2 regions of the [Bacillus] caldolyticus genome follow, and region 2 is predicted to be linked to the other one. Evidence: a T-box and tRNA genes for the amino acid it is inferred to sense, from the RefSeq annotation. Region 2 holds a T-box; the other holds one or more tRNA genes.

Region 1 (14,737 bases), 560 kb from region 2:
TTCTTATCGATATTCCCCATCAGCCCGGTGCGGCGGATGTCGTTAAATTCGATATGTTGGGTTACATTTTGATCCAGCTCTTTTCGTTGCAAGTTGGGCAGCTCCAATTGGCTAAAGAACGCTTCCTCAATCTCCATCAGCGACACTTCAGCTTCGTAATAATCTTGGCCCGGCAAATCGCCAGCACCTTGGCCTTTTCCTGGCCCCTGCCCCTCCCCGCTTCCGTCTCGGGCCACCACATCACCGACTTGGCTGTCTCCATTTCCTTGGCCGACGTGTTTGTTTTTCTCATAATTGTAGCGGATTTTGTATTCATCGAGCGAGCGGATCGGAATTTTAATCACATCGCGCCCGTTGGACATGATAATGCTTTCTTCCGTAATTAAGTCGGGCAAATTGTTTTTGATCGCTTCCTTCACTTTTTCTTGATGGCGCTTTTGATCATCATATCCTTTGCGGTGGAGGGACCAGTCTTCCTTCGATACAACAAAATTCCCCTTCATGTTTTCCCCTCCTTTGAAAAAATCATTTTCACACTTTTCGCTTTCCCGCATATACTTATGTTGGCGTCATCAAAACGGGCCATCACTATGCCAAGTTGGTTTATTTTATCGTATGCAAAAATTCAAAATAATTGACCAATGAATGAGGAAAATAGAAAAGTAGACAAGCCCGATTATCAGCTTCGCGCCCTCTTGTTCTCTTCCTTTTAGCGAAGCTCGCTGCGTCGTCTTTGCTCGACCCTCCCTGTGCAACTCGGTCAGACAGAGGAGGAGGATAAAAAAAGCATGCCTCAGCGCTTGAGGCATGCCTAGCGGTTCAACAAGCTGCCGACATAGCGGAGCAATTCGTTGGCTGACGTGGAGTTGTACCCGTATTCATCAATGAGGCGGGCGACGACTTCGTTAATTTTTTTCAACTGCTGCTCATCCGGTGTTTTCGTCGACGTTGTAATTTTCACAATATCTTTTAGATCAGCGAACAGTTTTTTCTGGATTGCCTCGCGCAGCCGTTCATGCGAGTTGTAATCAAATCGCTGCCCTTTGCGCGCATAGGCGGAAATGCGGATTAAAATTTCTTCACGAAACGCTTTTTTCGCATTTTCGGAAATGCCGATTTGTTCCTCGATCGAGCGCATCAGCTTTTCATCCGGATTCATTTCCTCGCCAGTGAGCGGATCGCGCAGTTTCGTCTTGTTGCAGTACGCCTCGACGTTGTCCAAATAGTTATCCATCAACGTTTTCGCCGACTCTTCATACGAATAGACGAACGCCTTTTGCACTTCTTGTTTGGCGATTTCGTCATATTCTTTACGCACAAGCGAAATGAAGTTCAAGTACCGCTCGCGGTCTTCCTTCGTGATCGACGGATGCTGATCCAACCCTTCTTTCAACGAACGAAGCACGTCAAGCGCATTGATCGACGGCACTCCTTTGCGAATGATGCAGGCAGAAATGCGGTTGATGACATAGCGTGGGTCGATGCCGCTCATCCCCTCGTCCGGATGCTCCTTTTTCAGCTCCTCCACATCGACCTCGCTGAATCCTTCGATCATTTCGCCATCATACAAGCGCATTTTCTTCAATAAATCCACATCCGGCCGCTTCGATTCTTTCAACCGCGTCAAAATCGTAAACATGGCCGCAATCCGCAACGTATGTGGAGCGATATGCACGTCGGCGACATCGCTTTCGCGGATCATTTTTTCGTAAATGCGCTCTTCTTCCGAGACGCGCAAGTTGTATGGAATCGGCATGACGATGATGCGCGAATGGAGCGCCTCGTTCTTTTTGTTGGCGATGAACGACCGATATTCCGTTTCGTTCGTATGAGCGATAATCAATTCGTCGGCGCTGATTAAAGCAAACCGCCCAGCCTTGAAATTGCCTTCTTGCGTCAGCGACAGCAAATGCCAAAGAAATTTTTCATCGCACTTTAACATCTCTTGAAATTCCATAATCCCGCGGTTGGCTTTGTTCAGCTCGCCGTCAAACCGGTACGCGCGCGGGTCGGACTCGGAGCCGTATTCCGCGATCGTTGAAAAATCGATGCTTCCCGTTAAATCGGCGATGTCTTGCGATTTTGGATCAGACGGACTGAACGTCCCGATGCCGACGCGGCGGTTTTCCGAGAAGAAAATGCGCTCCACTAGCACGTCTTCAATGCGTCCGCCGTACTCTTTCTCAAGCCGCATCATATTGAGCGGCGACAGCTCGCCTTCGATGCGAATGCCGTATTCGCGGTAAAAATCGTCGCGCAAATGGTGAGGAATGAGGTGAAGCGGATCTTCATGCATCGGGCACCCTTTAATGGCATACACCGCGCCGCGCTCTGTTTTTGAATACTCTTCAAGCCCACGCTTTAGCAAAGTCACAAGCGTCGACTTCCCGCCGCCAACTGGCCCCATCAGCAGCAAAATCCGTTTCCGCACATCAAGCCGCTTCGCCGCCGGGTGGAAATATTCCTCAACGAGCCGCTCAAGCGCCTCCTCAAGCCCGAACAGGTGCTGGCTGAAAAACTTATATCGTTTCCGCCCATTCACCTCTTCGACCCCAGCATCTTTGATCATATTATAAACACGCGAATGAGCCGACTGGGCCACCCACGGCTTTTCTTTTAAAATCTTTAAATACTCAGCAAACGTTCCTTCCCATTTCAACTTTTCTTCTTCTTCCCGATACCGGGCGATTTTTTGCAAAATATCCATAAAGGACCTCCTCACCCTTGGATGTCTAACAGCAAGATTATTACAATTTATGCGAGGATGTCCCGTATCATTCGCCGCAAAAAAAAATTTTGTCTCCTAACAACCAACTGCGGTCATTCACATGCTTGGCCATATTCGCTATAATAAAAGGGGAAACGCCTGCCACTTTCATTATGAAGGAGGAACAAACGATGCGCACTTTGCTTGTGCTAGGGGTTATCATTGCGTTTTTGACGGCCATTTTCACCGCTGGCTATGAAGACAAACCAGGCGTCAGACAATAAGACCAAAAAAACGACCTCCAGAGCGAAGGTCGTTTTTTTGTTTATGACAACCCATAAAACCGTTGTTGGCGCAACGCTTCGTACACTAAAATGGCCGCCGTGTTCGACAAGTTTAACGAGCGCACTTTGTCATTCATCGGGATGCGAAGGCAACGGTCCATATTGGCCTCAAGCAGCTCCTTCGGCAGTCCGGTCGTTTCACGGCCGAACACAAAGAAAATATGTTTTTCTGTATCGCTGAAATCAAACGAATCATAATACCGGCGCCCGAATTTCGTAATGAAATAAAACTCCCCTTCCGGAAAGCGGGCGAATAGTTCGTCAAGCGAGTCATAATACGAAATATTGACATACGGCCAATAATCAAGCCCGGCGCGCTTTAACATTTTATCATCCGTAGAAAAACCGAGCGGGCGGATCAAATGGAGCGACGTATCGGTTGCTGCGCACGTACGAGCGATGTTTCCAGTATTGGCTGGAATTTCTGGCTGGTATAGCACTACATGAAGCGGCATTTCCTTCACCTCAGCAACGTTTATTTGCGATCGATGATGTGAAAAAACTTATAGCGAATGTTCGGCGTATAGGCGCTTGAATCTTCATACGACCAATAGCGCATTCGGCTGTTTGTCGTATGGGCGTTCACAAGCGGCATCCCGTTCTGATCTTTCGCCACCACAATCGTTGAGTGGTCGAAGCGTCCGTCCCCTTGAAAATCATAACAGATGACATCACCTGCCATCAATTGCTCCGGCTCCGCCACTTCCACCGCCTGCAAGCCGATGCGCGACCCGCTCAAATACCAACGAAAAGCATGGGCCACAGCCCAGCTGTAACTCCAACTTCCGTGTTGACACCACCATCCCCTCGCCCGGTTCGGATAGCCCGTCATCGGCGCCCCGCCTGCATACAAGCATTGAGAGACAAAATTCGTGCAATCCACCGGAAACGACGGAAACACCGGGTTATGCCGATTCCACCACGTTTCCGCATACCGCACCGCCCGGGCGCGGTCATACTGGTAAGAAAGACGCTCCCCCGTCCATTGCTCTCGTTCGACGCGCGGCGCCTCCATATCCCCCCCCAACCGGTTGATCGGTTCATCAGTTACAAGCTCACCGCGAACAAAACAGGCGCATCGCTCCTCAACCTGTTCTTCTATATATAGTGAACCCCTTTGCTTAATTAAAAATTGATGGTGGGCAATATACATAACTTTCGCTTCCCGCTCGATGGTCTGCCTGCCGACAATTTGTCCCCGGATCGTGCAACGGACGATCTCCGCACCGCGCTTTTGGCAAAGCCGTTGCTTTCTTGCCGCCTCTTCGCTTCGGATATTGCTTTCCGACACAAACGAGCGGGCTCGCTCATCCAACCACGCGCGCAACTGTTTTTTCATGCTGCTTTCCACCACTTTCGTTTTTGTTACTACCTTATGTGGGGAAGCTGCGTTTTTTTCCCTATTCCTTTGCCTCAGCCAACAGTTTCAGTCCTTTTTCAATCTCAGCGATCACATCGGCATCCGCCTCCGTTTGCCGCGCGGCCTCCAAGTAAGGCTTAGCGCTTGGATCCCCGATTTTCCCGAGCGCCCACGCCGCCGTCCCGCGGATGACGGGACGGCTATCCTCTTTCAACAAACGCAGTAAGTGCGGCACCGCGGTTTGGTCTTTGTAATGGGCGAGCGCCAGAATGGCATTGCGCTGAATCGGCTTTTTCCCACGCCATGAACCCGCCATGGCCCCAAATGTTTCTTTAAATTCACGGTTGCTCATCTGAAGCAGCGGGATGAGCTTCGGCTTTACCGCTTCCGGATCCGGCTCGAATTCTGGATGCAAATGAAAGTCTTTCCCCTTATTTTCCGGGCAGACTTGCTGGCATGTATCGCAGCCGTACAGCCGGTTCCCGATTTTCTCCCGAAACTCGTCGGCTAAAAAGCCTTTCGTTTGCGTTAAAAAGGAAAGGCACCGCTGTGCGTTCAGTTGCCCCCCTTGCACAAGCGCCCCGGTCGGGCAGGCATCAATGCATTTCGTGCACGTGCCGCATCGGTTTTCAACCGGTTCATCAGGGGGAAATGGAATATTCGTAATCATTTCTCCCAAATACACATACGATCCAAACTCCGGTGTAATAATAGAGCAGTTCTTGCCGCTCCAACCGATCCCTGCTCGTTCCGCCACCGCCCGATCAGCGAGCTCTCCGGTATCCACCATCGAGCGAACGCGGGCATGGGGCACTTTGGCCAGCAAAAACTCCTCGAGCTGCTGCAAACGTTCCCGCAACACATCGTGGTAGTCCTTTCCCCATGAAGCGCGGCAAAAAACGCCGCGCCGTTCCGTCTTTGTCCCCCGCGGCGCATTTTTCATTTTAGACGGATAGGCAAGAGCAATGGCAATAATCGATTTTGCTTCCGGAAGAAGCAATGAAGGATTCGTCCGTTTCTCAATATCTGGTTCCTCAAAACCGGACTGATAGCCGAGCTCCTGCTGGCGGCGCAGCCGTTCCTTTAATTCAACAAACGGATCAGCGCTCGCAAATCCGATTTTATCAATGCCGATTGACCGACTGTACTCAATGACTTCCTGCTTTAATGCCATAACATCCATCGTTTTCCCTCCTTTCGTCATATATGGTAAAATGAAATCCGAGGTGATCAAGATGAAATGCGTGATATCAGAACAACTAAAGCAACGCCTTCCTTCTGGTAAATTCGGCGTCATCCGCTATCATCATATCGAGGTCAGCGATTCACCGCAAATGTTAAGGGGGAGGCTTGAGCTGTTTCAAGAATCTCTTTACATCGAGCTGCAGGAAAAGTCGATTGCCGACATCCCTGAGATGGTCGAATGGCGCCGTACTTTCAAACAAATCGGAACGGACCCAAGCCGCTATCGACCGTCAAGTGAAAGCCTGTACCGACGCATCCAGAAAAAAAGCTTCATTCCGCCTATCCATTCAGCGGCGGACATAAACAACTTTTTTTCACTCTATTATAAAATTCCGCTCGGCATCTATGATCTAGACCGCATCAACGGGACAGTGACGCTCACGATCGGCACGGAACAAGATGAATACATCGCGTTAAACGGCCGCACAGTCAACTTTGCCAACAAACTCGTCAGCAAAGATGAACGAGGGCCGTTTGGCAGTCCGATCGTCGATTCGGAGCGGACCGCCGTGACGAGAGAAACGAAAAACGCTTTGCAAATCGTTTACTTTCTCCCATCAACGCCAGAAGAAACCGCCAAGCGCCAGCTTCAAGCCATCCAAACGATGTTTGTGCAAATTCATGGCGGCGAAGCCGACGCCCAATTGTTCATTTGATCTTCCCCCCACTTTCCTGCTGTTGGAAACGGGGGACTCCCTCCCTACTTGAACTCTCTCCCACCTACGCTCACGCGTGGAAGTGGGGGTCTTCTCGGTTTAGGGTGATAAAGAAAAAAACGCAATGCCTCGTTCTTTAACGAAACGAAACACTGCGTTGTCCCCAACAATCATAACGTAATTTTAAAGCTAACGAGAGATATTATAACAGACTTCCACACGCATCGCAAGAAAAAAACGCAAAAATCGACAAAAGAAATTGTACAAAAGGGCACCAGAATCTCTGGTGCCAGCAACCAGTGACCCGTACGGGATTCGAACCCGTGTTACCGCCGTGAAAGGGCGGTGTCTTAACCACTTGACCAACGGGCCATTATGGCGGAGAAGGCGGGATTTGAACCCGCGCGCCGCAAAACTGCGACCTAACGGTTTAGCAAACCGTCCCCTTCAGCCACTTGGGTACTTCTCCAAAGAAATGGCTCCGCAAGTAGGATTCGAACCTACGACCTACCGGTTAACAGCCGGTTGCTCTACCGCTGAGCTATTGCGGAATGATGAATAACTATATGTTATGCACATCTTCCAAATGTGCTCGTTGCCTCTTCCTCTGCCAGCTAATTCAAGGAAGCGAGATGCGTCGAGGCAACTCGCAGCGAATTCGAAGATGTGAAGCTCGTCGCTCCGATTTTGCTGTGGAACGATGGGGCATTGTTCGCCCATTATTATAGCGAATGACCCAAAAATATTCAATGGAAAATAATGGGCCTAAGTGGACTTGAACCACCGACCTCACGCTTATCAGGCGTGCGCTCTGACCAGCTGAGCTATAGGCCCATAAAAAGCGGGTGATGGGAATCGAACCCACGACATCAGCTTGGAAGGCTGAGGTTTTACCACTAAACTACACCCGCATATCATTTAGTTGAACATCCGCCACGCTGCTTCCATGCCCCTTCCTCTACCAGCTGATTCACAGAAGCCAGATGCGTCGGGGCAACTCGAAGCAGATTCGATGATGCAGATGCTCGTGGCTGAGGTTTTACCACTAAACTACACCCGCATATCATTTAGTTGAACATCCGCCACGCTGCTTCCATGCCCCTTCCTCTACCAGCTGATTCACAGAAGCCAGATGCGTCGGGGCAACTCGAAGCAGATTCGATGATGCAGATGCTCGTGGCTGAGGTTTTACCACTAAACTACACCCGCAAATATAGAATATAATGAAAAGGGCGACTAGTGGGAATCGAACCCACGCATGCCAGAGCCACAATCTGGTGCGTTAACCACTTCGCCATAGTCGCCTCGTTCTGGTGCCGGCTGCAGGACTTGAACCCGCAACCTACTGATTACAAGTCAGTTGCTCTACCAATTGAGCTAAGCCGGCATATTTAAAATTAGCTAGTGACTCATGTTGTCTGCCTGGTTGTGCCTCTTCCTCTGCAAGCTGATTCGAGGAAGCTGAGTGCGTCGAGGCAACTCGCAGCCAATTCGATGATGCCGATGCTCGTCTCTACCAATTGAGCTAAGCCGGCATATTTAAAATTAGCTAGTGACTCATGTTGTCTGCCTAGTTGTGCCTCTTCCTCTCCCAGCTAATTCGAGGAAGTCAAATGCTCGGTGTCCCTTCCTCTGCAAGCTTATTCAAAGAAGTGGGATGCGTCGGGACAACTCGCAGCAGATTCGACGATGCGAATGCTCGTCTCTACCAATTGAGCTAAGCCGGCACGATTTTAAAGTGCATGGCGGAGGAGGAGGGATTCGAACCCCCGCGCGCCTTGCGGCGCCTCTCGGTTTTCAAGACCGACCCCTTCAACCACTTGGGTACTCCTCCAAAAAAGCAACAATAATAATGGTGGACCTTGTAGGACTCGAACCTACGACCGGACGGTTATGAGCCGTCTGCTCTAACCAGCTGAGCTAAAGGTCCGATAATGGTGGCGGTGGAGGGGATCGAACCCCCGACCTCACGGGTATGAACCGTACGCTCTAGCCAGCTGAGCTACACCGCCAAATTTAAGTCAAAAGGTGGAGCCTATCGGGATCGAACCGATGACCTCCTGCTTGCAAAGCAGGCGCTCTCCCAGCTGAGCTAAGGCCCCATGATAAATCGGGAAGACAGGATTTGAACCTGCGACCTCACGGACCCGAACCGTGTGCTCTACCAAGCTGAGCTACTTCCCGACAAAACGCGCTCGAGAGGATTCGAACCCCTAACCTTCTGATCCGTAGTCAGATGCTCTATCCAATTGAGCTACGAGCGCACAAGTGCCGAGGGCCGGACTCGAACCGGCACGGTAGTTACCTACCCCAGGATTTTAAGTCCTGTGCGTCTGCCAATTCCGCCACCCCGGCGGAAGTGGAGCGGAAGACGGGGCTCGAACCCGCGACCCCCACCTTGGCAAGGTGGTGTTCTACCGCTGAACTACTTCCGCAAGACGATGAGCCATGGAGGACTCGAACCTCCGACCCTCTGATTAAAAGTCAGATGCTCTACCTACTGAGCTAATGGCTCATGGTTAGGATAACACTCTACAGCTTCGTTTCACTCTACCTGCCTCTTCCTCTCCCAGCCGATTCAAAGATGCCAAGTGCGTCGAGGCAACTCGAAGCAAACTCGAAGATGCAGCGCTCGTTACTGAGCTAATGGCTCGCGGTTGCCGCCTTAATGGCTTAAGGGGTTATTAAGGAATAAGAATGCCGGCTGCAGGACTTGAACCCGCAACCTACTGATTACAAGTCAGTTGCTCTACCAATTGAGCTAAGCCGGCACATTTAAAATTAGTTAGTGACTCATGTTGTCTGCCTAGTTGTGCCTCTTCCTCTGCAAGCTGATTCGAGGAAGCTGAGTGCGTCGAGGCAACTCGCAGCCAATTCGATGATGCCGATGCTCGTCTCTACCAATTGAGCTAAGCCGGCACATTTAAAATTAGCTAGTGACTCATGTTGTCTGCCTAGTTGTGCCTCTTCCTCTGCAAGCTGATTCGAGGAAGCTGAGTGCGTCGAGGCAACTCGCAGCCAATTCGATGATGCCGATGCTCGTCTCTACCAATTGAGCTAAGCCGGCACATTTAAAATTAGCTAGTGACTCATGTTGTCTGCCTAGTTGTGCCTCTTCCTCTGCAAGCTGATTCGAGGAAGCTGAGTGCGTCGAGGCAACTCGCAACAGACTCGACGATGCGAATGTTCGTCGCTACCCATTGAACTAAGCCGGGGTGGTTTGAACATCTGACATGTCTGTGAACTACTCCCACTTAGCTTTGCATGAAGCGGGAACCTTCTTTCGGAACTATGATAAAAATGGTGGCTCGGGACGGAATCGAACCGCCGACACAAGGATTTTCAGTCCTTTGCTCTACCGACTGAGCTACCGAGCCATATATTATTTTTTAACTCGCTCGTTGAATTGCTCTGTGCCTCTTCCTCTACAAGCTGATTCAAAGACGCTCGATGCGTCGAGGCAACTCGAAGCGAATTCGATGAAGCGGATGCTCGTCTCTACCGAATGAGCTGCTGAGCCGTATTTTTCATCTTTCACAATTTTGAAAGAATGGCGGTCCCGACGGGACTCGAACCCGCGATCTCCTGCGTGACAGGCAGGCATGTTAACCACTACACTACGGGACCAATTTTGGTTGCGGGGGCAGGATTTGAACCTGCGACCTTCGGGTTATGAGCCCGACGAGCTACCGGACTGCTCCACCCCGCGATGATGAGAAAGTAAGTTGATTTTCACAATGCTTTTAGTGTTGTTGTTCGTTGCCTCTTCCTCTACAAGCTGATTCAAAGACGCTCGATGCGTCGAGGCAACTCGAAGCGAATTCGATGAAGCAAAGGCTCGTTGCTCCACCCCGCGATGATGAGAAAGTAAGTCAGCTTTTATATTAAGATGGTGGAGGATGACGGGATCGAACCGCCGACCCCTTGCTTGTAAGGCAAGTGCTCTCCCAGCTGAGCTAATCCTCCACGAAATTGCCTAGCAGCGACCTACTCTTGCAGGGGCGCTGGCCCCAACTACCATCGGCGCTGGAGGGCTTAACTTCCGTGTTCGGGATGGGAACGGGTGTTTCCCCTCCGCCATAGCCACTAGGCAACAATGGACAAGTCTTATTATAAGGAAAGTTGACCTGTTGTCAAGACTTTTTCATTCCCTCAAAACTAGATAACCGTGCTCAGGAAGAAGCCGCTCGCCTGCGCTTTTCTTGGTTAAGCCCTCGATCGATTAGTATCCGTCAGCTCCACGTGTCGCCACGCTTCCACCTCGGACCTATCGACCTCGTCATCTTCGAGGGATCTTACCCGCTTTGCGCGGTGGGAAATCTCATCTTGAGGGGGGCTTCACGCTTAGATGCTTTCAGCGCTTATCCCGTCCGCACATAGCTACCCAGCGGTGCCCCTGGCGGGACAACTGGTACACCAGCGGTGCGTCCATCCCGGTCCTCTCGTACTAAGGACAGCTCCTCTCAAATTTCCTCCGCCCGCGACGGATAGGGACCGAACTGTCTCACGACGTTCTGAACCCAGCTCGCGTACCGCTTTAATGGGCGAACAGCCCAACCCTTGGGACCGACTACAGCCCCAGGATGCGATGAGCCGACATCGAGGTGCCAAACCTCCCCGTCGATGTGGACTCTTGGGGGAGATCAGCCTGTTATCCCCGGGGTAGCTTTTATCCGTTGAGCGATGGCCCTTCCATGCGGAACCACCGGATCACTAAGCCCGACTTTCGTCCCTGCTCGACCTGTCCGTCTCGCAGTCAAGCTCCCTTGTGCCTTTGCACTCTCCGAATGATTTCCAACCATTCTGAGGGAACCTTTGGGCGCCTCCGTTACCTTTTGGGAGGCGACCGCCCCAGTCAAACTGCCCACCTGACACTGTCTCCCACCCCGCTAAGGGGTGCGGGTTAGAATTTCAATACCGCCAGGGTGGTATCCCACCGTCGCCTCCACCGAAGCTGGCGCTCCGGCTTCCCAGGCTCCCACCTATCCTGTACAAGCGATACCAAAATTCCATATCAGGCTGCAGTAAAGCTCCACGGGGTCTTTCCGTCCTGTCGCGGGTAACCTGCATCTTCACAGGTAGTATAATTTCACCGGGTCTCTCGTTGAGACAGCGCCCAAGTCGTTACACCTTTCGTGCGGGTCGGAACTTACCCGACAAGGAATTTCGCTACCTTAGGACCGTTATAGTTACGGCCGCCGTTTACTGGGGCTTCGGTTCGCACCTTCGCTTCCGCTAAGCGCTCCCCTTAACCTTCCAGCACCGGGCAGGTGTCAGCCCCTATACGTCGCCTTTCGGCTTCGCAGAGACCTGTGTTTTTGATAAACAGTCGCTTGGGCCTTTTCACTGCGGCTCTTCAGGGCTCTTCACCCCAAAGAGCACCCCTTCTCCCGAAGTTACGGGGTCATTTTGCCGAGTTCCTTAACGAGAGTTCTCCCGCGCGCCTTAGGATTCTCTCCTCGCCTACCTGTGTCGGTTTGCGGTACGGGCACCTCTTCCCTCGCTAGAGGCTTTTCTTGGCAGTGTGAAATCGGGGACTTCCGGATTACTCCGTCGCCGTCACCGCTTGGCCTTATGATCCGCGGATTTGCCTGCGGATCAGCCTCACGGCTTGGACAGGCTCTTCCAGCCGCCTGCTCGCCCTATCCTCCTGCGTCCCCCCATCGCTCAAACGGGAAGAAGGTGGTACAGGAATCTCAACCTGTTGTCCATCACCTACGCCTTTCGGCCTCGGCTTAGGTCCCGACTAACCCTGAGTGGACGAACCTTCCTCAGGAACCCTTAGGCTTTCGGCGCAGAGGATTCTCACCTCTGTTTTCGCTACTCATACCGGCATTCTCACTTCTAAGCGCTCCACCAGTCCTTCCGGTCTGGCTTCTCTGCCCTTAGAACGCTCCCCTACCGATGACCAACGGTCATCCCGCAGCTTCGGCGGCACGTTTAGCCCCGGTACATTTTCGGCGCAGAGTCACTCGACCAGTGAGCTATTACGCACTCTTTAAATGGTGGCTGCTTCTAAGCCAACATCCTGGTTGTCTCGGCAACTCCACATCCTTTTCCACTGAACGTGCACTTCGGGGCCTTAGCTGGCGGTCTGGGCTGTTCCCCTCTCGACCACGGATCTTATCACTCGCAGTCTGACTCCCGGGCATAAGTCATTGGCATTCGGAGTTTGACTGGGTTCGGTAACCCGTTTGGGGCCCCTAGCCCAATCAGTGCTCTACCTCCAAGACTCTCAAACCCGAGGCTAGCCCTAAAGCTATTTCGGGGAGAACCAGCTATCTCCAAGTTCGATTGGCATTTCACCCCTACCCACACCTCATCCCCGCACTTTTCAACGTGCGTGGGTTCGGGCCTCCAGCCGGTGTTACCCGGCCTTCACCCTGGACATGGGTAGATCACCTGGTTTCGGGTCGACGACGACGTACTCACACGCCCTGTTCAGACTCGCTTTCGCTGCGGCTCCGCCTCTTCGGCTTAACCTCGCACGCCATCGTCACTCGCCGGTTCATTCTACAAAAGGCACGCCATCACCCATCAACGGGCTCTGACTACTTGTAGGCACACGGTTTCAGGTTCTCTTTCACTCCCCTCCCGGGGTGCTTTTCACCTTTCCCTCACGGTACTGGTGCACTATCGGTCACTAGGGAGTATTTAGCCTTGGGAGATGGTCCTCCCTGCTTCCGACGGGATTCCTCGTGTCCCGCCGTACTCAGGATCCGCTCGGGAGGGAACGAAGTTTCGACTACAGGGCTCTCACCTTCTCTGGCCGGCCGTTCCAGACCGGTTCGTCTACCCCGTCCCTTTCTCACTCCCATCGTGAGCGGTCCTACAACCCCAAGAGGACATGCCTCTTGGTTTGGGCTGTTCCCGTTTCGCTCGCCGCTACTCAGGGAATCGCGGTTGCTTTCTTCTCCTCCGGGTACTAAGATGTTTCAGTTCCCCGGGTGTGCCCTCCATGCCCTATGGATTCAGGCATGGATACTGCCCCATTACGGACAGTGGGTTCCCCCATTCGGACATCTCCGGATCAACGCTTGCTTACAGCTCCCCGAAGCGTTTCGGCGTTTGCCCCGTCCTTCATCGGCTCCTAGTGCCAAGGCATCCACCGTGCGCCCTTTCCAGCTTAACCTATTGCGCTCTCGGCTTCTTCCTTACTGTCTAGCTTCGGCTCGCCGCCGCTCGGGGTCAAATAACCTTCGCCTTCGGGATGTGAACATCCCTCCAGGCGAAGAACATTTGCCCATCGCGGCGAAACGCTCGCCTCCGCTTTTCCGGTTATCTAGTTTTCAAGGAACGAGACTGCTTCTTGAATTTGCTTCTCTGCAGTCTTGTGCCGAGGAATCTTGCTTCCCTGAACCTGCTAGCAGACGCAGGCACAGATGCAAAGCAACTACGTTGAAACAGCTTCCTTGCAGCTTTGCGTCGAGGAATCCAGCTTCTCTGAATTCACTTGTAGACGCAGACGCAAAGCAACTGAAGGAATTTCTCATTCCTTCAAAACTGAACGAAACAGAAGCGCGTTTTGCTTTGAATAACGACTGATGTCTAGCTCCAGCGCCTGGCTCTCTTCTGCCAAATAACCTTCCCCCTCGGGGTGCAAGCACCCCTGCGGGTGAAGAACATTTGGCTTCGAGAGCCAAACGCGGCGCTTCCGCTTTTCTTCGTCCTTAGAAAGGAGGTGATCCAGCCGCACCTTCCGGTACGGCTACCTTGTTACGACTTCACCCCAATCACTTGCCCCACCTTCGGCGGCTGGCTCCCGTAAGGGTTACCGCACCGACTTCGGGTGTTGCAAGCTCTCGTGGTGTGACGGGCGGTGTGTACAAGGCCCGGGAACGTATTCACCGCGGCATGCTGATCCGCGATTACTAGCGATTCCGGCTTCATGCAGGCGAGTTGCAGCCTGCAATCCGAACTGAGAGCGGCTTTTTGGGATTCGCTCCCCCTCGCGGGTTCGCAGCCCTTTGTACCGCCCATTGTAGCACGTGTGTAGCCCAGGTCATAAGGGGCATGATGATTTGACGTCATCCCCACCTTCCTCCGACTTGTCGCCGGCAGTCCCTCTAGAGTGCCCACCTTCGTGCTGGCAACTAGAGGCGAGGGTTGCGCTCGTTGCGGGACTTAACCCAACATCTCACGACACGAGCTGACGACAACCATGCACCACCTGTCACCCTGTCCCCCCGAAGGGGGAACGCCCAATCTCTTGGGTTGTCAGGGGATGTCAAGACCTGGTAAGGTTCTTCGCGTTGCTTCGAATTAAACCACATGCTCCACCGCTTGTGCGGGCCCCCGTCAATTCCTTTGAGTTTCAGCCTTGCGGCCGTACTCCCCAGGCGGAGTGCTTATCGCGTTAGCTGCAGCACTAAAGGGTGTGACCCCTCTAACACTTAGCACTCATCGTTTACGGCGTGGACTACCA
Region 2 (14,737 bases):
AGGACGCCCGCTCCATTCAAGCAAAATTTAATCTCGTGAAGGAACTTGGTTTGCGCGGGGTCAGCTATTGGAAACTTGGCATTGATTTTCCACAAAACTGGCTGCTGATCGCTGATCAATTTACTGTTGTAAAAAAATAAAGGCATAAAAAACCCGCCGGTCAACGGCGGGTTTTTTTATGATGGGAAACGGCTTTCGGCGGTCAGCCGTTTCAGATGACAATCTCCTCTTATGCGCGTCAGTCCTCTTCATCATCGTCTTGGCCAAGAACAAGACTTCTTGTTCCTCATTGCCAACGTCATTCACTATAACACGGCAGTCGGGAAAAGTCAACCAACGATTTGCCTCAAGCACCTTTTTTTCAGCGAATGACGTCCCGATTCCCCATGTAAGGACGAAGCGCTTCCGGAACGATGACCGAGCCGTCTTCTTGCTGGTAGTTTTCCAAAATGGCGGCGACCGTCCGCCCAATGGCTAGCCCCGAACCGTTTAATGTATGCACGTACTCCGGTTTCGCTTTTGGATCCCGACGGAAGCGGATGTTGGCACGGCGCGCTTGAAACGCCTCAAAGTTGCTGCACGACGAAATTTCCCGGTACGTTCCGTAACTTGGCAGCCAAACTTCAATATCGTACGTTTTCGCCGCCGAGAATCCAAGGTCTCCGGTGCACAAGGCGACAACGCGGTACGGAAGCCCGAGCCGTTGCAAAATCGTCTCTGCCTGGCGCGTCAGCTTTTCCAATTCATCGTACGAGTCCTCCGGCTTTACGAACTTTACCAGCTCGACTTTATTGAACTGATGCTGACGGATCAGCCCTCTCGTGTCGCGGCCGGCCGACCCGGCTTCCGCGCGGAAGCAGGCGCTGTAGGCCGCATAGTAAATCGGCAAATCATCTGCGGCCAAAATTTCGTCGCGGTGCAGGTTCGTCACCGGCACCTCAGCGGTCGGAATGAGGAAATAATCTTCGCTGTCCAAATGGAACGCATCCTCGGCAAATTTCGGCAACTGTCCGGTTCCGATCATGCTCGCCCGGTTCACTAAATATGGCGGCAACACTTCTTCGTAACCGAATTCATCGAGATGGATGTCAAGCATAAAGTTGATGAGCGCCCGCTCAAGCCGCGCTCCTAACCCTTTATAAAAGACAAATCGGCTTCCCGCCACTTTGGCGGCTCGCTCAAAGTCGAGCAAACCGAGCCGATCGGCGATTTCCCAATGCGGCTTCGGCTCAAAGGAAAACGAACGCGGCTCTCCCCATCTCCGCACTTCCACATTGTCCTCTTCTGATTGGCCGATCGGCACTGATTCGTGCGGCACGTTTGGAATTGACAACAACAAGTCGTCGAGTTCCGCCTCAAGCTGGCGAATTTGTTCATCCATCCGTTTAATGCGGTCACCGACTTCGCGCATTTGGGCAATCAGCGGCTCGGCGTCCTTTTTCTCGCGCTTTAGGACAGCGATTTGCTGCGACACATCGTTGCGCTTGCTTTTCAGCTCTTCGACTTCCGCGATCAAGCGGCGGCGGTCTTTGTCCAATTGTTCAAAGCGGTCGATGTTCGTCAAATCCCCGCCGCGCTGCATTAGTTTTTCTTTCACTTCTTCAAACTGGGTGCGCAATATTTTCACATCCAGCATGGCTTTTACCTCCTTTTCCATTCAATATTATACATAAAAAAGCCCCCGTCCCAAAAAAGGGACGGGAGCCATCCCGCGGTGCCACCCTTATTGAAGGCTTGCTATGCCTTCCCCTTTTGCCGTTAACGGCGGCGGCCGAAAACGCCTACTGGCCCTTTGGGCGTTCAACGTTTTGCTCGAGGATGGATTCACAGGAGCTCCCTGCCGGTTCGCACCGCCCACCGGCTCTCTGATAAGGAAGGCATCCCGCTACTCGTTCCTCTCATCGCTTTCGCTTGATCACTTTACTTGAGGCTTGACGCCATTTTCGCTTCTTTGACCATGTTGAGGAAGTATTGCATCAATCGATGATCGTCGGTCAGCTCTGGGTGGAACGAGCAGCCAAGAAACTGTCCTTGTCGAGCGGCGACAATGCGGTCATTGTATGTCGCCAAGACATCGACCCCGTCCCCGGCCTCCACGATATGCGGAGCGCGGATGAAGACGCCGACAAAGCCATCGCCGACGCCTTTAATCGACAGCTCCGCCTCAAAGCTTTCCCGCTGCCGACCGAACGAGTTCCGCTCCACCGTAATGTCCATCAAACCTAAGTGCGGCTCGTCGTAACCGACGATTCGTTTCGCCAGTAAAATCAGCCCGGCGCACGTGCCGAACATCGGCTTGCCGGCAGCGGCAAATTGCTTGAGCGGCTCCATCAGCCCATAGCGGTCGATGAGCCGCCGCATCGTCGTGCTTTCGCCGCCCGGCAGCACAAGACCGTCCAACCCTTCAAGCTGCTCCGGCTTTTTCACGATGACCGCCTCGGCGCCGCACGCCTCAATGGCGCGAACATGCTCCCGCACAGCTCCTTGCAGTCCAAGTACACCTATTTTCATCGTTGCTTTGCTCCTTTATTTAGCTTACCAGCCGCGTTCTTGCATCCGGTGCTCCGGCAACAATGTCGCGATATCGATGCCGCGCATCGCGCCGCCCAATCCTTTCGACAAGTGTGCGATCAATTCATAGTCTTCGTAATGAGTCGTCGCCTCTACGATCGCGCGCGCGTATTTTTCCGGATTTTCCGATTTGAAAATGCCAGACCCAACAAAGACACCGTCCGCACCCAAGTGCATCATCAAGGCAGCGTCAGCCGGTGTCGCGACACCGCCGGCGGCAAAGTTGACGACCGGCAGGCGGCCAAGCCGCTTGATCTCGCGCAGCACCTCAACCGGAGCCCCGAGCTGTTTCGCCTCAGCGACAAGCTCATCTTCGCTCATGTTGACGACTTTGCGAATTTGCGCGTTCACTTTGCGCATATGGCGCACGGCCTCAACGATGTTGCCTGTCCCCGGCTCTCCTTTCGTCCGCAACATCGATGCCCCTTCTGCAATGCGGCGCGCCGCTTCCCCTAAATCGCGGCAACCGCACACAAATGGAACGGTAAACTGCCGTTTGTCAATATGGAACTCCTCATCAGCCGGCGTTAATACTTCGCTTTCGTCAATGTAGTCGACACCAAGCGCCTCTAAGACACGCGCCTCAACATAGTGACCGATCCGCACTTTCGCCATGACTGGGATCGAAACGGCGTTCATCACTTCTTCGATCACCGTCGGGTCGGCCATGCGCGCGACACCGCCAGCGGCGCGAATGTCCGCCGGGACGCGCTCGAGCGCCATAACCGCGACAGCCCCTGCCGCTTCAGCGATTTTCGCCTGTTCTGCGTTCACGACGTCCATGATGACGCCGCCTTTTTGCATTTCCGCCATGCCGCGTTTGACGCGGTCCGTACCTGTCAATGCCAACGTTGATTCCCCCTATTCCTAATCCTTATGCTTTGCGAGGCATGCAAAAGGACGATTCCACTGTTTTATTTTACCTCAATTTTTACAAAAATCACAATGGAAAAAAGCTCCCCATCAAGGGGAGTCGATTTTACAGCCAGCCTTTCACTGTTTTGGCGACGCTTGTCCATAAATCAACAAACAGTCCGCCGACCGCGCGCATCGAAAGAACAAACCAATTGGCTTTTTCGACTTCAGCTGTTGTGACAAGCGGCACACGGATGTTTTTTTGCATGTCTGGGCTTAAGAAGGCAAGGGAGTCGTCCCCTTTATATTCGAGCGTCATATATCCAACCGTTTCCCCTTTTTTCAAAGGGGCGACTAGCTTTCCTTCTTTTGTCATTTTTTTCTTGTCCAACACATATACAGGTTTGTATTGTTTTTCCTCGCCGTTTTTCACAAGCAGATCCAGATTCTTTCCTGTCGCGACACGAACCTCTTTTTCTTTCCCTTTCACGACCGGAAGTGTTTCTTTTCCTTTCAGCTGGTACCCTTTTGGATAAAGCGTCTCGAGGGAGTATTGGTTGAATCCGTAGTTAAATAGTTTTTCTGTCTCTTTAAAGCGCGCCTCTTTTGTTGTTTTCCCACTCGCATCTTTCGCGTTCATGACAACCGAAATCAAGCGGACGCCGTTTCGTTTCGCCGTCCCGGTGAAACAGTTGCCGGCAAATTCCGTATAGCCGGTTTTCAACCCGTCTACACCTTCGTATCCGTACACAAGCCCAGGCAGCATCCAATTCCAGTTGTCCATTTTGATTTCATCTTTTGTTCCTTCCCGGAATACTTTATGAGGAATGCTCGCTGTTTTCAGCACTTCGGGATGATCTTTCAGCAACCGGTAGGCAAGCATCGCCATCGCACGTGCGGACATGACGTTTTCCTCATTTGTGCTTGTCCCTTCCGGATGGAATCCTTTTAAATCCTTATTGCTCAACCCTGTGGCATTGACAAACTTATAATCTTTCAGCCCAAGCTCTTTCGCTTTGTCGTTCATCATTTTCACAAAATTTTTCTCCGATCCAGCGATGATCTCAGCAATCGCGACCGTTGCCCCGTTCGCCGAATAAATGGCCATTGCCTCGTACAGCTCACGCACCGTATACTTGCCATCTTTTCGCAACGGGACATTGGACAGCGCCCGGTCTTGCGACAGCCGGTACACGTAATCGCTTGGCGTGTACATTTGATCCCATTTGACGCGCTTCGCCTTAATGGCGTCAAGAAGCAAATACTCGGTCATCATTTTCGTCATGCTGGCAATCCCAAGCACCGTATCGATATTTTTTTCATACAAAATTCTTCCCGTTTGTGCATCCACTAAAATCGCAGCGTCCGCCCGGATGTCAAGCGGGGCGCTTTCCGCCTTCACCGTCTGTTGAAACGGACCAAACGTTAAACAAAGGCAAATCGACAGCAACCAAAACAACCAGTTTTGTTTTCTCCTCCTCACAATGACACCCTCCTCACACAACCGTTATTGTAACATACCGTCGGCCAAAAAAATAGACGGAGGACATGTCTCCGTCAAAGTTGAGCCGATCGGCGCAACTCCGATCAAAAAGCAGAGTAGTTCGGCGCTTCTTTCGTAATTTGCACGTCATGCGGATGGCTTTCACGAAGCCCCGCGCTCGTCATGCGGATAAACTGCGTTTTTTCGCGCAGCTCTTCCAAATTGCGGGTTCCACAATAGCCCATGCCGGCGCGCAACCCACCGACAAGCTGATAAATCGTGTCGGCAAGCGGCCCTTTGTATGGAACGCGTCCCTCGATGCCTTCCGGGACAAACTTTTTCGCATCTTCTTGAAAATAGCGGTCTTTGCTGCCGCGCTCCATGGCTGCGACCGATCCCATGCCCCGGTACACCTTAAAGCGGCGGCCTTGGTAAATTTCCGTCTCACCCGGGCTTTCGGAAACACCAGCAAGCAAGCTGCCGAGCATAACCGCATGCGCCCCAGCCGCGATCGCCTTCACAATGTCGCCGGAATATTTGATCCCGCCGTCAGCGATGACCGGGACGCCATGTTTGCGCGCCTCAGTCGCACAGTCGTAGATCGCCGTAATTTGCGGCACACCAACCCCGGCGACAACCCGGGTCGTGCAGATGGACCCCGGACCGATTCCGACTTTAATAATGTTCGCCCCAGCCTCAATCAAGTCGCGCGTCCCTTCAGCTGTCGCGACATTGCCGGCGATGATGTTCAAGTCCGGGTATTGGCGTCGGATGTTGGCCACCGTCTCTAGGACGCCTTTCGAATGGCCGTGCGCCGTGTCAACGACAATGACATCAACCCCTGCCTCAACAAGCTTTTTGACGCGAATCATCGTGTCCGCCGTCACCCCGACGGCCGCCCCGACAATCAGCCTCCCTTTCGCATCTTTTGCCGAATTCGGGAACTCAATGACCTTTTCAATATCCTTGATCGTAATTAATCCCTTCAGCACACCGTTTTCATCAACAAGAGGCAGTTTTTCGACCTTGTGTCGCTGCAAAATTTTCTCTGCTTCCTCCAACGTTGTCCCCACCGGAGCAGTGATCAAGTTTTCCTTCGTCATTACCTCGGAAATTTTAATCGAATAGTCTTGAATGAAACGCAAGTCACGGTTCGTAATAATGCCGACCAATTTTTGCTCCTCGGGGTTGTTGACGATCGGCACCCCCGAGATCCGATATTTACTCATTAAGTGTTCTGCATCATACACTTGATGATCCGGCGTTAGGAAAAACGGGTCCGTAATGACGCCTCGTTCCGACCGTTTCACCTTGTCGACCTGCTCGGCCTGCTGTTCGATCGACATATTTTTGTGAATGATGCCAAGGCCTCCCTGACGCGCCATCGCAATTGCCATCTCCGCTTCGGTGACCGTATCCATCCCAGCGCTGAGAATCGGGATGTTCAACTGCAGCGTATCGCTCAACTTCGTGGTTACATCAACATCGCGCGGCAATACGTCCGACTTCGCTGGGATGAGAAGAACGTCATCAAACGTCAATCCTTCCTTGGCGAATTTCGCTTCCCACATGTTTTCTCCCCCTTGTCCGGAAATATTATTAGTAGCTTAACAACTGGTTAAACTACTGTCAAGGAATCAAGAAAATGTCCAACTTTTCAGTTATTTCAAGACAATTCTATGTAAGGGGGGTAAAAATGTTCGGAAATCACGGTCAACTGTTTCGCCTTTCTGTTTTCCGCTCGGCCGATACTGCGCAGCAATTTTTGCGGCAATGCTATCAACAGCTGCAGCGGGATGACGCCGTCCAACGCAGTTATGCAAACTGTTACCCATTTTTATATTATCTGGAACACGGGCAAAACTTTTACGCCGCTGCCCAGCAGGCGCCGCTGTCCATCAAGCCAGTTCTCTTGTTTTACGGCATGGTGCAGCTCTTAAAAGCATGCCTGCTCACTGTCGACCCCGACTACCCGGAATCAACATCGGTCTTGGCCCATGGTGTATCAGCAAGAAAACGAAAAAAACAGGGCTACGAATTTTTAGATGATGAAGTGAAAATACAAAAAAACGGTTTATTCGCACATTTTTCTGAAAAAATGTTTCATGTGAAACAAGAAGCTGGGGAAAAATTTCGCATGGGCACGCTGTTGCAACGAATTAGCGAGTTGCATGAAACGTTTTTTCTTCTAAGCGGGCGAAAAAAACCGTTATCCTTGCCTGTTGTACATACTGCTTCGCCGCCGATGCTCGCCATCCCAAAAGTGATTTTGGACCACTACCATATGTCGTTGTCCCGCTTTGTCCAATATCTCTGTGAAGAAGGACAAGGAAAGCGGCTTTCGTTCGCCAAAGAAGAAGGAGAATTTCTGTATTTTCATATAGAATCGCCGCTGTCGCCGGCCGGAGAAGGTCCGTTTTTATTCCATCTTGACGGTACACTCCGAATTCCAGTCAAGAAAGAGAAAACATTCTCGCTTCCAGAAATACACGCCCATTACTTGTTGCTGTATAACTTGAGCATGATTTCGCGCTATGAGACGGAATGGTGGAGCGAGCTTCTCCATTCTTACCCAAGCAAGGCATACACTTTTATTCTTGAGTTTCTCTCCGTGTCGGCGGAAAAAGTGCCGTTGCTGCTTCATGAATACTTAATGCGGAAATTTTTGGGTTGAATCAAATCAAAAATCCCCTGCTGTATATACAGCAGGGGATTTTCGCCTAGCAACGACCTACTCTTGCAGGGGCGCTGGCCCCAACTACCATCGGCGCTGGAGGGCTTAACTTCCGTGTTCGGGATGGGAACGGGTGTTTCCCCTCCGCCATAGCCACTAGGCAATGATGATCATCTTGGACAGTAATTATTATATCCATCCTGTTGGATTTGTCAACAGGATGTTCATTCCCTCAAAACTAGATAACCGTTGGAAGAAGCCACTCGCCTGCGCTTTTCGCATTGTCCAGCTCCGGCTCGCCGCCGCTCGGGGTCAAATAACCTTCGCCTTCGGGATCGGAAATCCCTGCAGGCGAAGAACATTTGCCCGTCGCGGCGACCCGCTCGCCTGCGCTTTTCGCTGTCTAGTTCCGGCCGCCATCGGCTCGCGACGCTTCGGTCCTGCTGCGGCGGCGACAGCCTCCTCGCAGGCCCTCCAGCGCACCTCGCCGATAAGCGGGCGGCCTCCACTTTTCTTGCTAGGTTAAGCCCTCGATCGATTAGTATCCGTCAGCTCCACGTGTCACCACGCTTCCACCTCGGACCTATCGACCTCGTCATCTTCGAGGGATCTTACCCGCTTTGCGCGGTGGGAAATCTCATCTTGAGGGGGGCTTCACGCTTAGATGCTTTCAGCGCTTATCCCGTCCGCACATAGCTACCCAGCGGTGCCCCTGGCGGGACAACTGGTACACCAGCGGTGCGTCCATCCCGGTCCTCTCGTACTAAGGACAGCTCCTCTCAAATTTCCTCCGCCCGCGACGGATAGGGACCGAACTGTCTCACGACGTTCTGAACCCAGCTCGCGTACCGCTTTAATGGGCGAACAGCCCAACCCTTGGGACCGACTACAGCCCCAGGATGCGATGAGCCGACATCGAGGTGCCAAACCTCCCCGTCGATGTGGACTCTTGGGGGAGATCAGCCTGTTATCCCCGGGGTAGCTTTTATCCGTTGAGCGATGGCCCTTCCATGCGGAACCACCGGATCACTAAGCCCGACTTTCGTCCCTGCTCGACCTGTCCGTCTCGCAGTCAAGCTCCCTTGTGCCTTTGCACTCTCCGAATGATTTCCAACCATTCTGAGGGAACCTTTGGGCGCCTCCGTTACCTTTTGGGAGGCGACCGCCCCAGTCAAACTGCCCACCTGACACTGTCTCCCACCCCGCTAAGGGGTGCGGGTTAGAATTTCAATACCGCCAGGGTGGTATCCCACCGACGCCTCCACCGAAGCTGGCGCTCCGGCTTCCCAGGCTCCCACCTATCCTGTACAAGCGATACCAAAATTCCATATCAGGCTGCAGTAAAGCTCCACGGGGTCTTTCCGTCCTGTCGCGGGTAACCTGCATCTTCACAGGTAGTATAATTTCACCGGGTCTCTCGTTGAGACAGCGCCCAAGTCGTTACACCTTTCGTGCGGGTCGGAACTTACCCGACAAGGAATTTCGCTACCTTAGGACCGTTATAGTTACGGCCGCCGTTTACTGGGGCTTCGGTTCGCACCTTCGCTTCCGCTAAGCGCTCCCCTTAACCTTCCAGCACCGGGCAGGTGTCAGCCCCTATACGTCGCCTTTCGGCTTCGCAGAGACCTGTGTTTTTGATAAACAGTCGCTTGGGCCTTTTCACTGCGGCTCTTCAGGGCTCTTCACCCCAAAGAGCACCCCTTCTCCCGAAGTTACGGGGTCATTTTGCCGAGTTCCTTAACGAGAGTTCTCCCGCGCGCCTTAGGATTCTCTCCTCGCCTACCTGTGTCGGTTTGCGGTACGGGCACCTCTTCCCTCGCTAGAGGCTTTTCTTGGCAGTGTGAAATCGGGGACTTCCGGATTACTCCGTCGCCGTCACCGCTTGGCCTTATGATCCGCGGATTTGCCTGCGGATCAGCCTCACGGCTTGGACAGGCTCTTCCAGCCGCCTGCTCGCCCTATCCTCCTGCGTCCCCCCATCGCTCAAACGGGAAGAAGGTGGTACAGGAATCTCAACCTGTTGTCCATCACCTACGCCTTTCGGCCTCGGCTTAGGTCCCGACTAACCCTGAGCGGACGAACCTTCCTCAGGAACCCTTAGGCTTTCGGCGCAGAGGATTCTCACCTCTGTTTTCGCTACTCATACCGGCATTCTCACTTCTAAGCGCTCCACCAGTCCTTCCGGTCTGGCTTCTCTGCCCTTAGAACGCTCCCCTACCGATGACCAACGGTCATCCCGCAGCTTCGGCGGCACGTTTAGCCCCGGTACATTTTCGGCGCAGAGTCACTCGACCAGTGAGCTATTACGCACTCTTTAAATGGTGGCTGCTTCTAAGCCAACATCCTGGTTGTCTCGGCAACTCCACATCCTTTTCCACTGAACGTGCACTTCGGGGCCTTAGCTGGCGGTCTGGGCTGTTCCCCTCTCGACCACGGATCTTATCACTCGCAGTCTGACTCCCGGGCATAAGTCGTTGGCATTCGGAGTTTGACTGGGTTCGGTAACCCGTTTGGGGCCCCTAGCCCAATCAGTGCTCTACCTCCAACACTCTCAAACCCGAGGCTAGCCCTAAAGCTATTTCGGGGAGAACCAGCTATCTCCAAGTTCGATTGGCATTTCACCCCTACCCACACCTCATCCCCGCACTTTTCAACGTGCGTGGGTTCGGGCCTCCAGCCGGTGTTACCCGGCCTTCACCCTGGACATGGGTAGATCACCTGGTTTCGGGTCGACGACGACGTACTCACACGCCCTGTTCAGACTCGCTTTCGCTGCGGCTCCGCCTCTTCGGCTTAACCTCGCACGCCATCGTCACTCGCCGGTTCATTCTACAAAAGGCACGCCATCACCCATCAACGGGCTCTGACTACTTGTAGGCACACGGTTTCAGGTTCTCTTTCACTCCCCTCCCGGGGTGCTTTTCACCTTTCCCTCACGGTACTGGTGCACTATCGGTCACTAGGGAGTATTTAGCCTTGGGAGATGGTCCTCCCTGCTTCCGACGGGATTCCTCGTGTCCCGCCGTACTCAGGATCCGCTCGGGAGGGAACGAAGTTTCGACTACAGGGCTCTCACCTTCTCTGGCCGGCCGTTCCAGACCGGTTCGTCTACCCCGTCCCTTTCTCACTCCCATCGTGAGCGGTCCTACAACCCCAAGAGGACATGCCTCTTGGTTTGGGCTGTTCCCGTTTCGCTCGCCGCTACTCAGGGAATCGCGGTTGCTTTCTTCTCCTCCGGGTACTAAGATGTTTCAGTTCCCCGGGTGTGCCCTCCATGCCCTATGGATTCAGGCATGGATACTGCCCCATTACGGACAGTGGGTTCCCCCATTCGGACATCTCCGGATCAACGCTTGCTTACAGCTCCCCGAAGCGTTTCGGCGTTTGCCCCGTCCTTCATCGGCTCCTAGTGCCAAGGCATCCACCGTGCGCCCTTTCCAGCTTAACCTATTGCGCTCTCGGCTTCTTCCTTTGCTTTATCGGTTATCTAGTTTTCAAGGAACGAGACTGCTTCTTGAATTTGCTTCTCTGCAGTCTTGCATCGAGGAATCCCACTTCCTCGAATCTGCTAGAAGACGCAGATGCAAAGCTACTGCCTTGAGTCTGCTTCTTTGCAGCTTTGCGCCGAGGAATCCATCTTCCTTGAACCTGCTAGAAGACGAAGGCGCAAAGTAGCTCCTTTGAATTCGCTTCTTCGCTGGTTTGCGTCGAGGAATTCGGCTTCTCCGAATCCGCTTGTAGACGCAAAGCGACTTCTTTGAACAAACTTCCTTGCGGCTTTGTGCCGAGGAATCTTGCTTCCCTGAACCTGCTAGCAGACGCAGGCACAGACGCAAAGCAGCTCCTTTGAATTCGCTTCTTCGCTGGTTTGCGTCGAGGAATTCGGCTTCTCCGAATCCGCTTGTAGACGCAAAGCGACTTCTTTGAACAAACTTCCTTGCGGCTTTGTGCCGAGGAATCTTGCTTCCCTGAACCTGCTAGCAGACGCAGGCACAGACGCAAAGCAGCTCCTTTGAATTCGCTTCTTCGCTGGTTTGCGTCGAGGAATTCGGCTTCTCCGAATCCGCTTGTAGACGCAAAGCGACTTCTTTGAACAAACTTCCTTGCGGCTTTGTGCCGAGGAATCTTGCTTCCCTGAACCTGCTAGCAGACGCAGGCACAGACGCAAAGCAGCTCCTTTGAATTCGCTTCTTCGCTGGTTTGCGTCGAGAAATTCGGCTTCTCCGAATCCGCTTGTAGACGCAGACGCAAAGCAACTACGTTGAAACCTCTTACCTTGATATGGTGGAGCCTATCGGGATCGAACCGATGACCTCCTGCTTGCAAAGCAGGCGCTCTCCCAGCTGAGCTAAGGCCCCATCCAATGGGCCTAAGTGGACTTGAACCACCGACCTCACGCTTATCAGGCGTGCGCTCTGACCAGCTGAGCTATAGGCCCATATACACATTGCAAGGAACAATAAGTTCCCTCAAAACTAAACAAAACAGCAAGCGTCATTATAATCAAACCATTCGATTTTGTCAATAACATCCTTAGAAAGGAGGTGATCCAGCCGCACCTTCCGGTACGGCTACCTTGTTACGACTTCACCCCAATCACTTGCCCCACCTTCGGCGGCTGGCTCCCGTAAGGGTTACCGCACCGACTTCGGGTGTTGCAAGCTCTCGTGGTGTGACGGGCGGTGTGTACAAGGCCCGGGAACGTATTCACCGCGGCATGCTGATCCGCGATTACTAGCGATTCCGGCTTCATGCAGGCGAGTTGCAGCCTGCAATCCGAACTGAGAGCGGCTTTTTGGGATTCGCTCCCCCTCGCGGGTTCGCAGCCCTTTGTACCGCCCATTGTAGCACGTGTGTAGCCCAGGTCATAAGGGGCATGATGATTTGACGTCATCCCCACCTTCCTCCGACTTGTCGCCGGCAGTCCCTCTAGAGTGCCCACCTTCGTGCTGGCAACTAGAGGCGAGGGTTGCGCTCGTTGCGGGACTTAACCCAACATCTCACGACACGAGCTGACGACAACCATGCACCACCTGTCACCCTGTCCCCCGAAGGGGGAACGCCCAATCTCTTGGGTTGTCAGGGGATGTCAAGACCTGGTAAGGTTCTTCGCGTTGCTTCGAATTAAACCACATGCTCCACCGCTTGTGCGGGCCCCCGTCAATTCCTTTGAGTTTCAGCCTTGCGGCCGTACTCCCCAGGCGGAGTGCTTATCGCGTTAGCTGCAGCACTAAAGGGTGTGACCCCTCTAACACTTAGCACTCATCGTTTACGGCGTGGACTACCAGGGTATCTAATCCTGTTTGCTCCCCACGCTTTCGCGCCTCAGCGTCAGTTGCAGGCCAGAGAGCCGCCTTCGCCACTGGTGTTCCTCCACATCTCTACGCATTTCACCGCTACACGTGGAATTCCGCTCTCCTCTCCTGCACTCAAGTCCCCCAGTTTCCAATGACCCTCCACGGTTGAGCCGTGGGCTTTCACATCAGACTTAAGGGACCGCCTGCGCGCGCTTTACGCCCAATAATTCCGGACAACGCTCGCCCCCTACGTATTACCGCGGCTGCTGGCACGTAGTTAGCCGGGGCTTCCTCGTGAGGTACCGTCACCGCGCCGCCCTCTTCGAACGGCGCTCCTTCGTCCCTCACAACAGAGCTTTACGACCCGAAGGCCTTCTTCGCTCACGCGGCGTCGCTCCGTCAGGCTTTCGCCCATTGCGGAAGATTCCCTACTGCTGCCTCCCGTAGGAGTCTGGGCCGTGTCTCAGTCCCAGTGTGGCCGGTCACCCTCTCAGGCCGGCTACGCATCGTCGCCTTGGTGAGCCGTTACCTCACCAACTAGCTAATGCGCCGCGGGCCCATCCGCAAGTGACAGCCAAAGGCCGCCTTTCAACCAAAGACCATGCGGTCTTCGGTGTTATCCGGTATTAGCTCCGGTTTCCCGGAGTTATCCCGGTCTTGCGGGCAGGTTGCCCACGTGTTACTCACCCGTCCGCCGCTGACCAAACCAGAGCAAGCTCCGATTTGGCCCGCTCGACTTGCATGTATTAGGCACGCCGCCAGCGTTCGTCCTGAGCCAGGATCAAACTCTCCAAAGAAAGTTGATTGGCTTTTCGCATTGTCCAGCTTCGGCCCGCCGCCTCTCGGGGTCAAATAACCTTCGCCTTCGGGATTGTAAATCCCTGCAGGCGAAGAACATTTGCCCATCGCGGCGACCCGCGAGCCTCAGCTTTTCTTATGACGCTTGCGTTTTGTTTAGTTTTCAAGGAGCTTTTTCGCTGTCCCTTAATGATGACAGCTATTAAATAATAACCCATGGACAACGAAAAGTCAACAACTTTTTTATTTCTTTACCGTCACAAGCAATGTTGATTGTATCATGTGGATGTTGTTTAGGCAATAGTATTTTTTGGAACTGACACTGATCAACCTTGCACCATTTCCTCGATATATATGTCCCGCTGAACGCTTAGTGACAGCAACTGTCCGGTTTCGATGATCTTGACGATCGGCCGGGCTGGCTCGTCCGAAGGAATAAACATAACTTCAGCCATTTCGCCGTTGGAGAGTTTGACGACGGCTCCTGTTTGTAGGCCGATGAGATTGTTCACCAGCGCGGCGACAGCTTCTGTACTCAGTTTGCCGAACTGCTCCCTTTGCATCGTTTCAATGGCCCGAAACGGCGACTGTTTGCGACGGTATAACCGTTCTGAAGTCATGGCATGGTAGACATCAGCGACGGCAACGATCTGGCTGTAAGGGTGAATTCTTTCTGCTTTTACTCCGAGCGGGTAGCCGCTGCCGTCATTTCGTTCATGATGTTGCAACACAGCAAGTTTTGCCCCATGGTTTAGCGCAGGGATTTTTTGCACCATGCGGTAGCTGAAGACAGGGTGCTGCTTTACTTCATTGAACTCGGCTTCAGTGAGCGCTGACGGATTTGTCAAAATTCTCTTACTTACTTTCGCCATGCCACAGTCTGCTAGCACACCGGCAAGGGCGATTTGGTGGCATTCCCCTTCGCTGTATCCAAGCTGCATGGCCAAAAAGCCCGCGAGCAGCCCGACGCTGACGGCATGATGGTGCAAATATTCGTCCTTTGTTGCGTAATGATGCAACATAAGCAACTCCCGTTTTTGGCCCGCCATTCGTTCAAAA

What was found. A T-box is a leader RNA that pairs with one kind of tRNA and senses whether it is charged. The one in region 2 lies ahead of serS (serine--tRNA ligase), so its partner is inferred to be a tRNA-Ser.
Region 1: it has a tRNA-Ser gene. The T-box ahead of serS (serine--tRNA ligase) is inferred to sense a tRNA for this amino acid. The anticodon was not compared.

Annotation. Positions count from the first base shown of each region.
Region 1 is NZ_CP025074.1:1,438,780-1,453,516, forward strand. It holds gene yhbH (sporulation protein YhbH) at 1-503, opposite strand, end outside; gene CWI35_RS07525 (PrkA family serine protein kinase) at 812-2,707, opposite strand; gene trmL (tRNA (uridine(34)/cytosine(34)/5-carboxymethylaminomethyluridine(34)-2'-O)-methyltransferase TrmL) at 3,033-3,506, opposite strand; gene CWI35_RS07535 (amidase domain-containing protein) at 3,527-4,390, opposite strand; gene queG (tRNA epoxyqueuosine(34) reductase QueG) at 4,452-5,594, opposite strand; gene CWI35_RS07545 (B3/B4 domain-containing protein) at 5,647-6,312, shown strand; tRNA gene CWI35_RS07550 (tRNA-Glu) at 6,613-6,684, opposite strand; tRNA gene CWI35_RS07555 (tRNA-Ser) at 6,689-6,781, opposite strand; tRNA gene CWI35_RS07560 (tRNA-Asn) at 6,789-6,863, opposite strand; tRNA gene CWI35_RS07565 (tRNA-Ile) at 7,073-7,146, opposite strand; tRNA gene CWI35_RS07570 (tRNA-Gly) at 7,153-7,223, opposite strand; tRNA gene CWI35_RS07575 (tRNA-His) at 7,544-7,616, opposite strand; tRNA gene CWI35_RS07580 (tRNA-Thr) at 7,624-7,699, opposite strand; tRNA gene CWI35_RS07585 (tRNA-Ser) at 8,056-8,146, opposite strand; tRNA gene CWI35_RS07590 (tRNA-Ile) at 8,166-8,242, opposite strand; tRNA gene CWI35_RS07595 (tRNA-Met) at 8,248-8,324, opposite strand; tRNA gene CWI35_RS07600 (tRNA-Ala) at 8,342-8,414, opposite strand; tRNA gene CWI35_RS07605 (tRNA-Pro) at 8,423-8,496, opposite strand; tRNA gene CWI35_RS07610 (tRNA-Arg) at 8,503-8,576, opposite strand; tRNA gene CWI35_RS07615 (tRNA-Leu) at 8,582-8,667, opposite strand; tRNA gene CWI35_RS07620 (tRNA-Gly) at 8,673-8,747, opposite strand; tRNA gene CWI35_RS07625 (tRNA-Lys) at 8,755-8,827, opposite strand; tRNA gene CWI35_RS07630 (tRNA-Thr) at 9,011-9,083, opposite strand; tRNA gene CWI35_RS07635 (tRNA-Phe) at 9,614-9,689, opposite strand; tRNA gene CWI35_RS07640 (tRNA-Asp) at 9,864-9,939, opposite strand; tRNA gene CWI35_RS07645 (tRNA-Met) at 9,945-10,021, opposite strand; tRNA gene CWI35_RS07650 (tRNA-Val) at 10,203-10,278, opposite strand; rRNA gene rrf (5S ribosomal RNA) at 10,287-10,403, opposite strand; rRNA gene CWI35_RS07660 (23S ribosomal RNA) at 10,515-13,444, opposite strand; rRNA gene CWI35_RS07665 (16S ribosomal RNA) at 13,987-14,737, opposite strand, start outside.
Region 2 is NZ_CP025074.1:2,000,952-2,015,688, forward strand. It holds gene CWI35_RS10475 (glycoside hydrolase family 18 protein) at 1-140, shown strand, start outside; gene serS (serine--tRNA ligase) at 362-1,636, opposite strand; T-box leader at 1,691-1,911, opposite strand; gene pdxT (pyridoxal 5'-phosphate synthase glutaminase subunit PdxT) at 1,921-2,511, opposite strand; gene pdxS (pyridoxal 5'-phosphate synthase lyase subunit PdxS) at 2,536-3,420, opposite strand; gene CWI35_RS10495 (serine hydrolase) at 3,551-4,909, opposite strand; gene guaB (IMP dehydrogenase) at 5,014-6,480, opposite strand; gene CWI35_RS10505 (YaaC family protein) at 6,606-7,583, shown strand; rRNA gene rrf (5S ribosomal RNA) at 7,628-7,744, opposite strand; rRNA gene CWI35_RS10515 (23S ribosomal RNA) at 8,102-11,031, opposite strand; tRNA gene CWI35_RS10520 (tRNA-Ala) at 11,866-11,941, opposite strand; tRNA gene CWI35_RS10525 (tRNA-Ile) at 11,948-12,021, opposite strand; rRNA gene CWI35_RS10530 (16S ribosomal RNA) at 12,121-13,677, opposite strand; gene CWI35_RS10535 (HD-GYP domain-containing protein) at 14,005-14,737, opposite strand, start outside.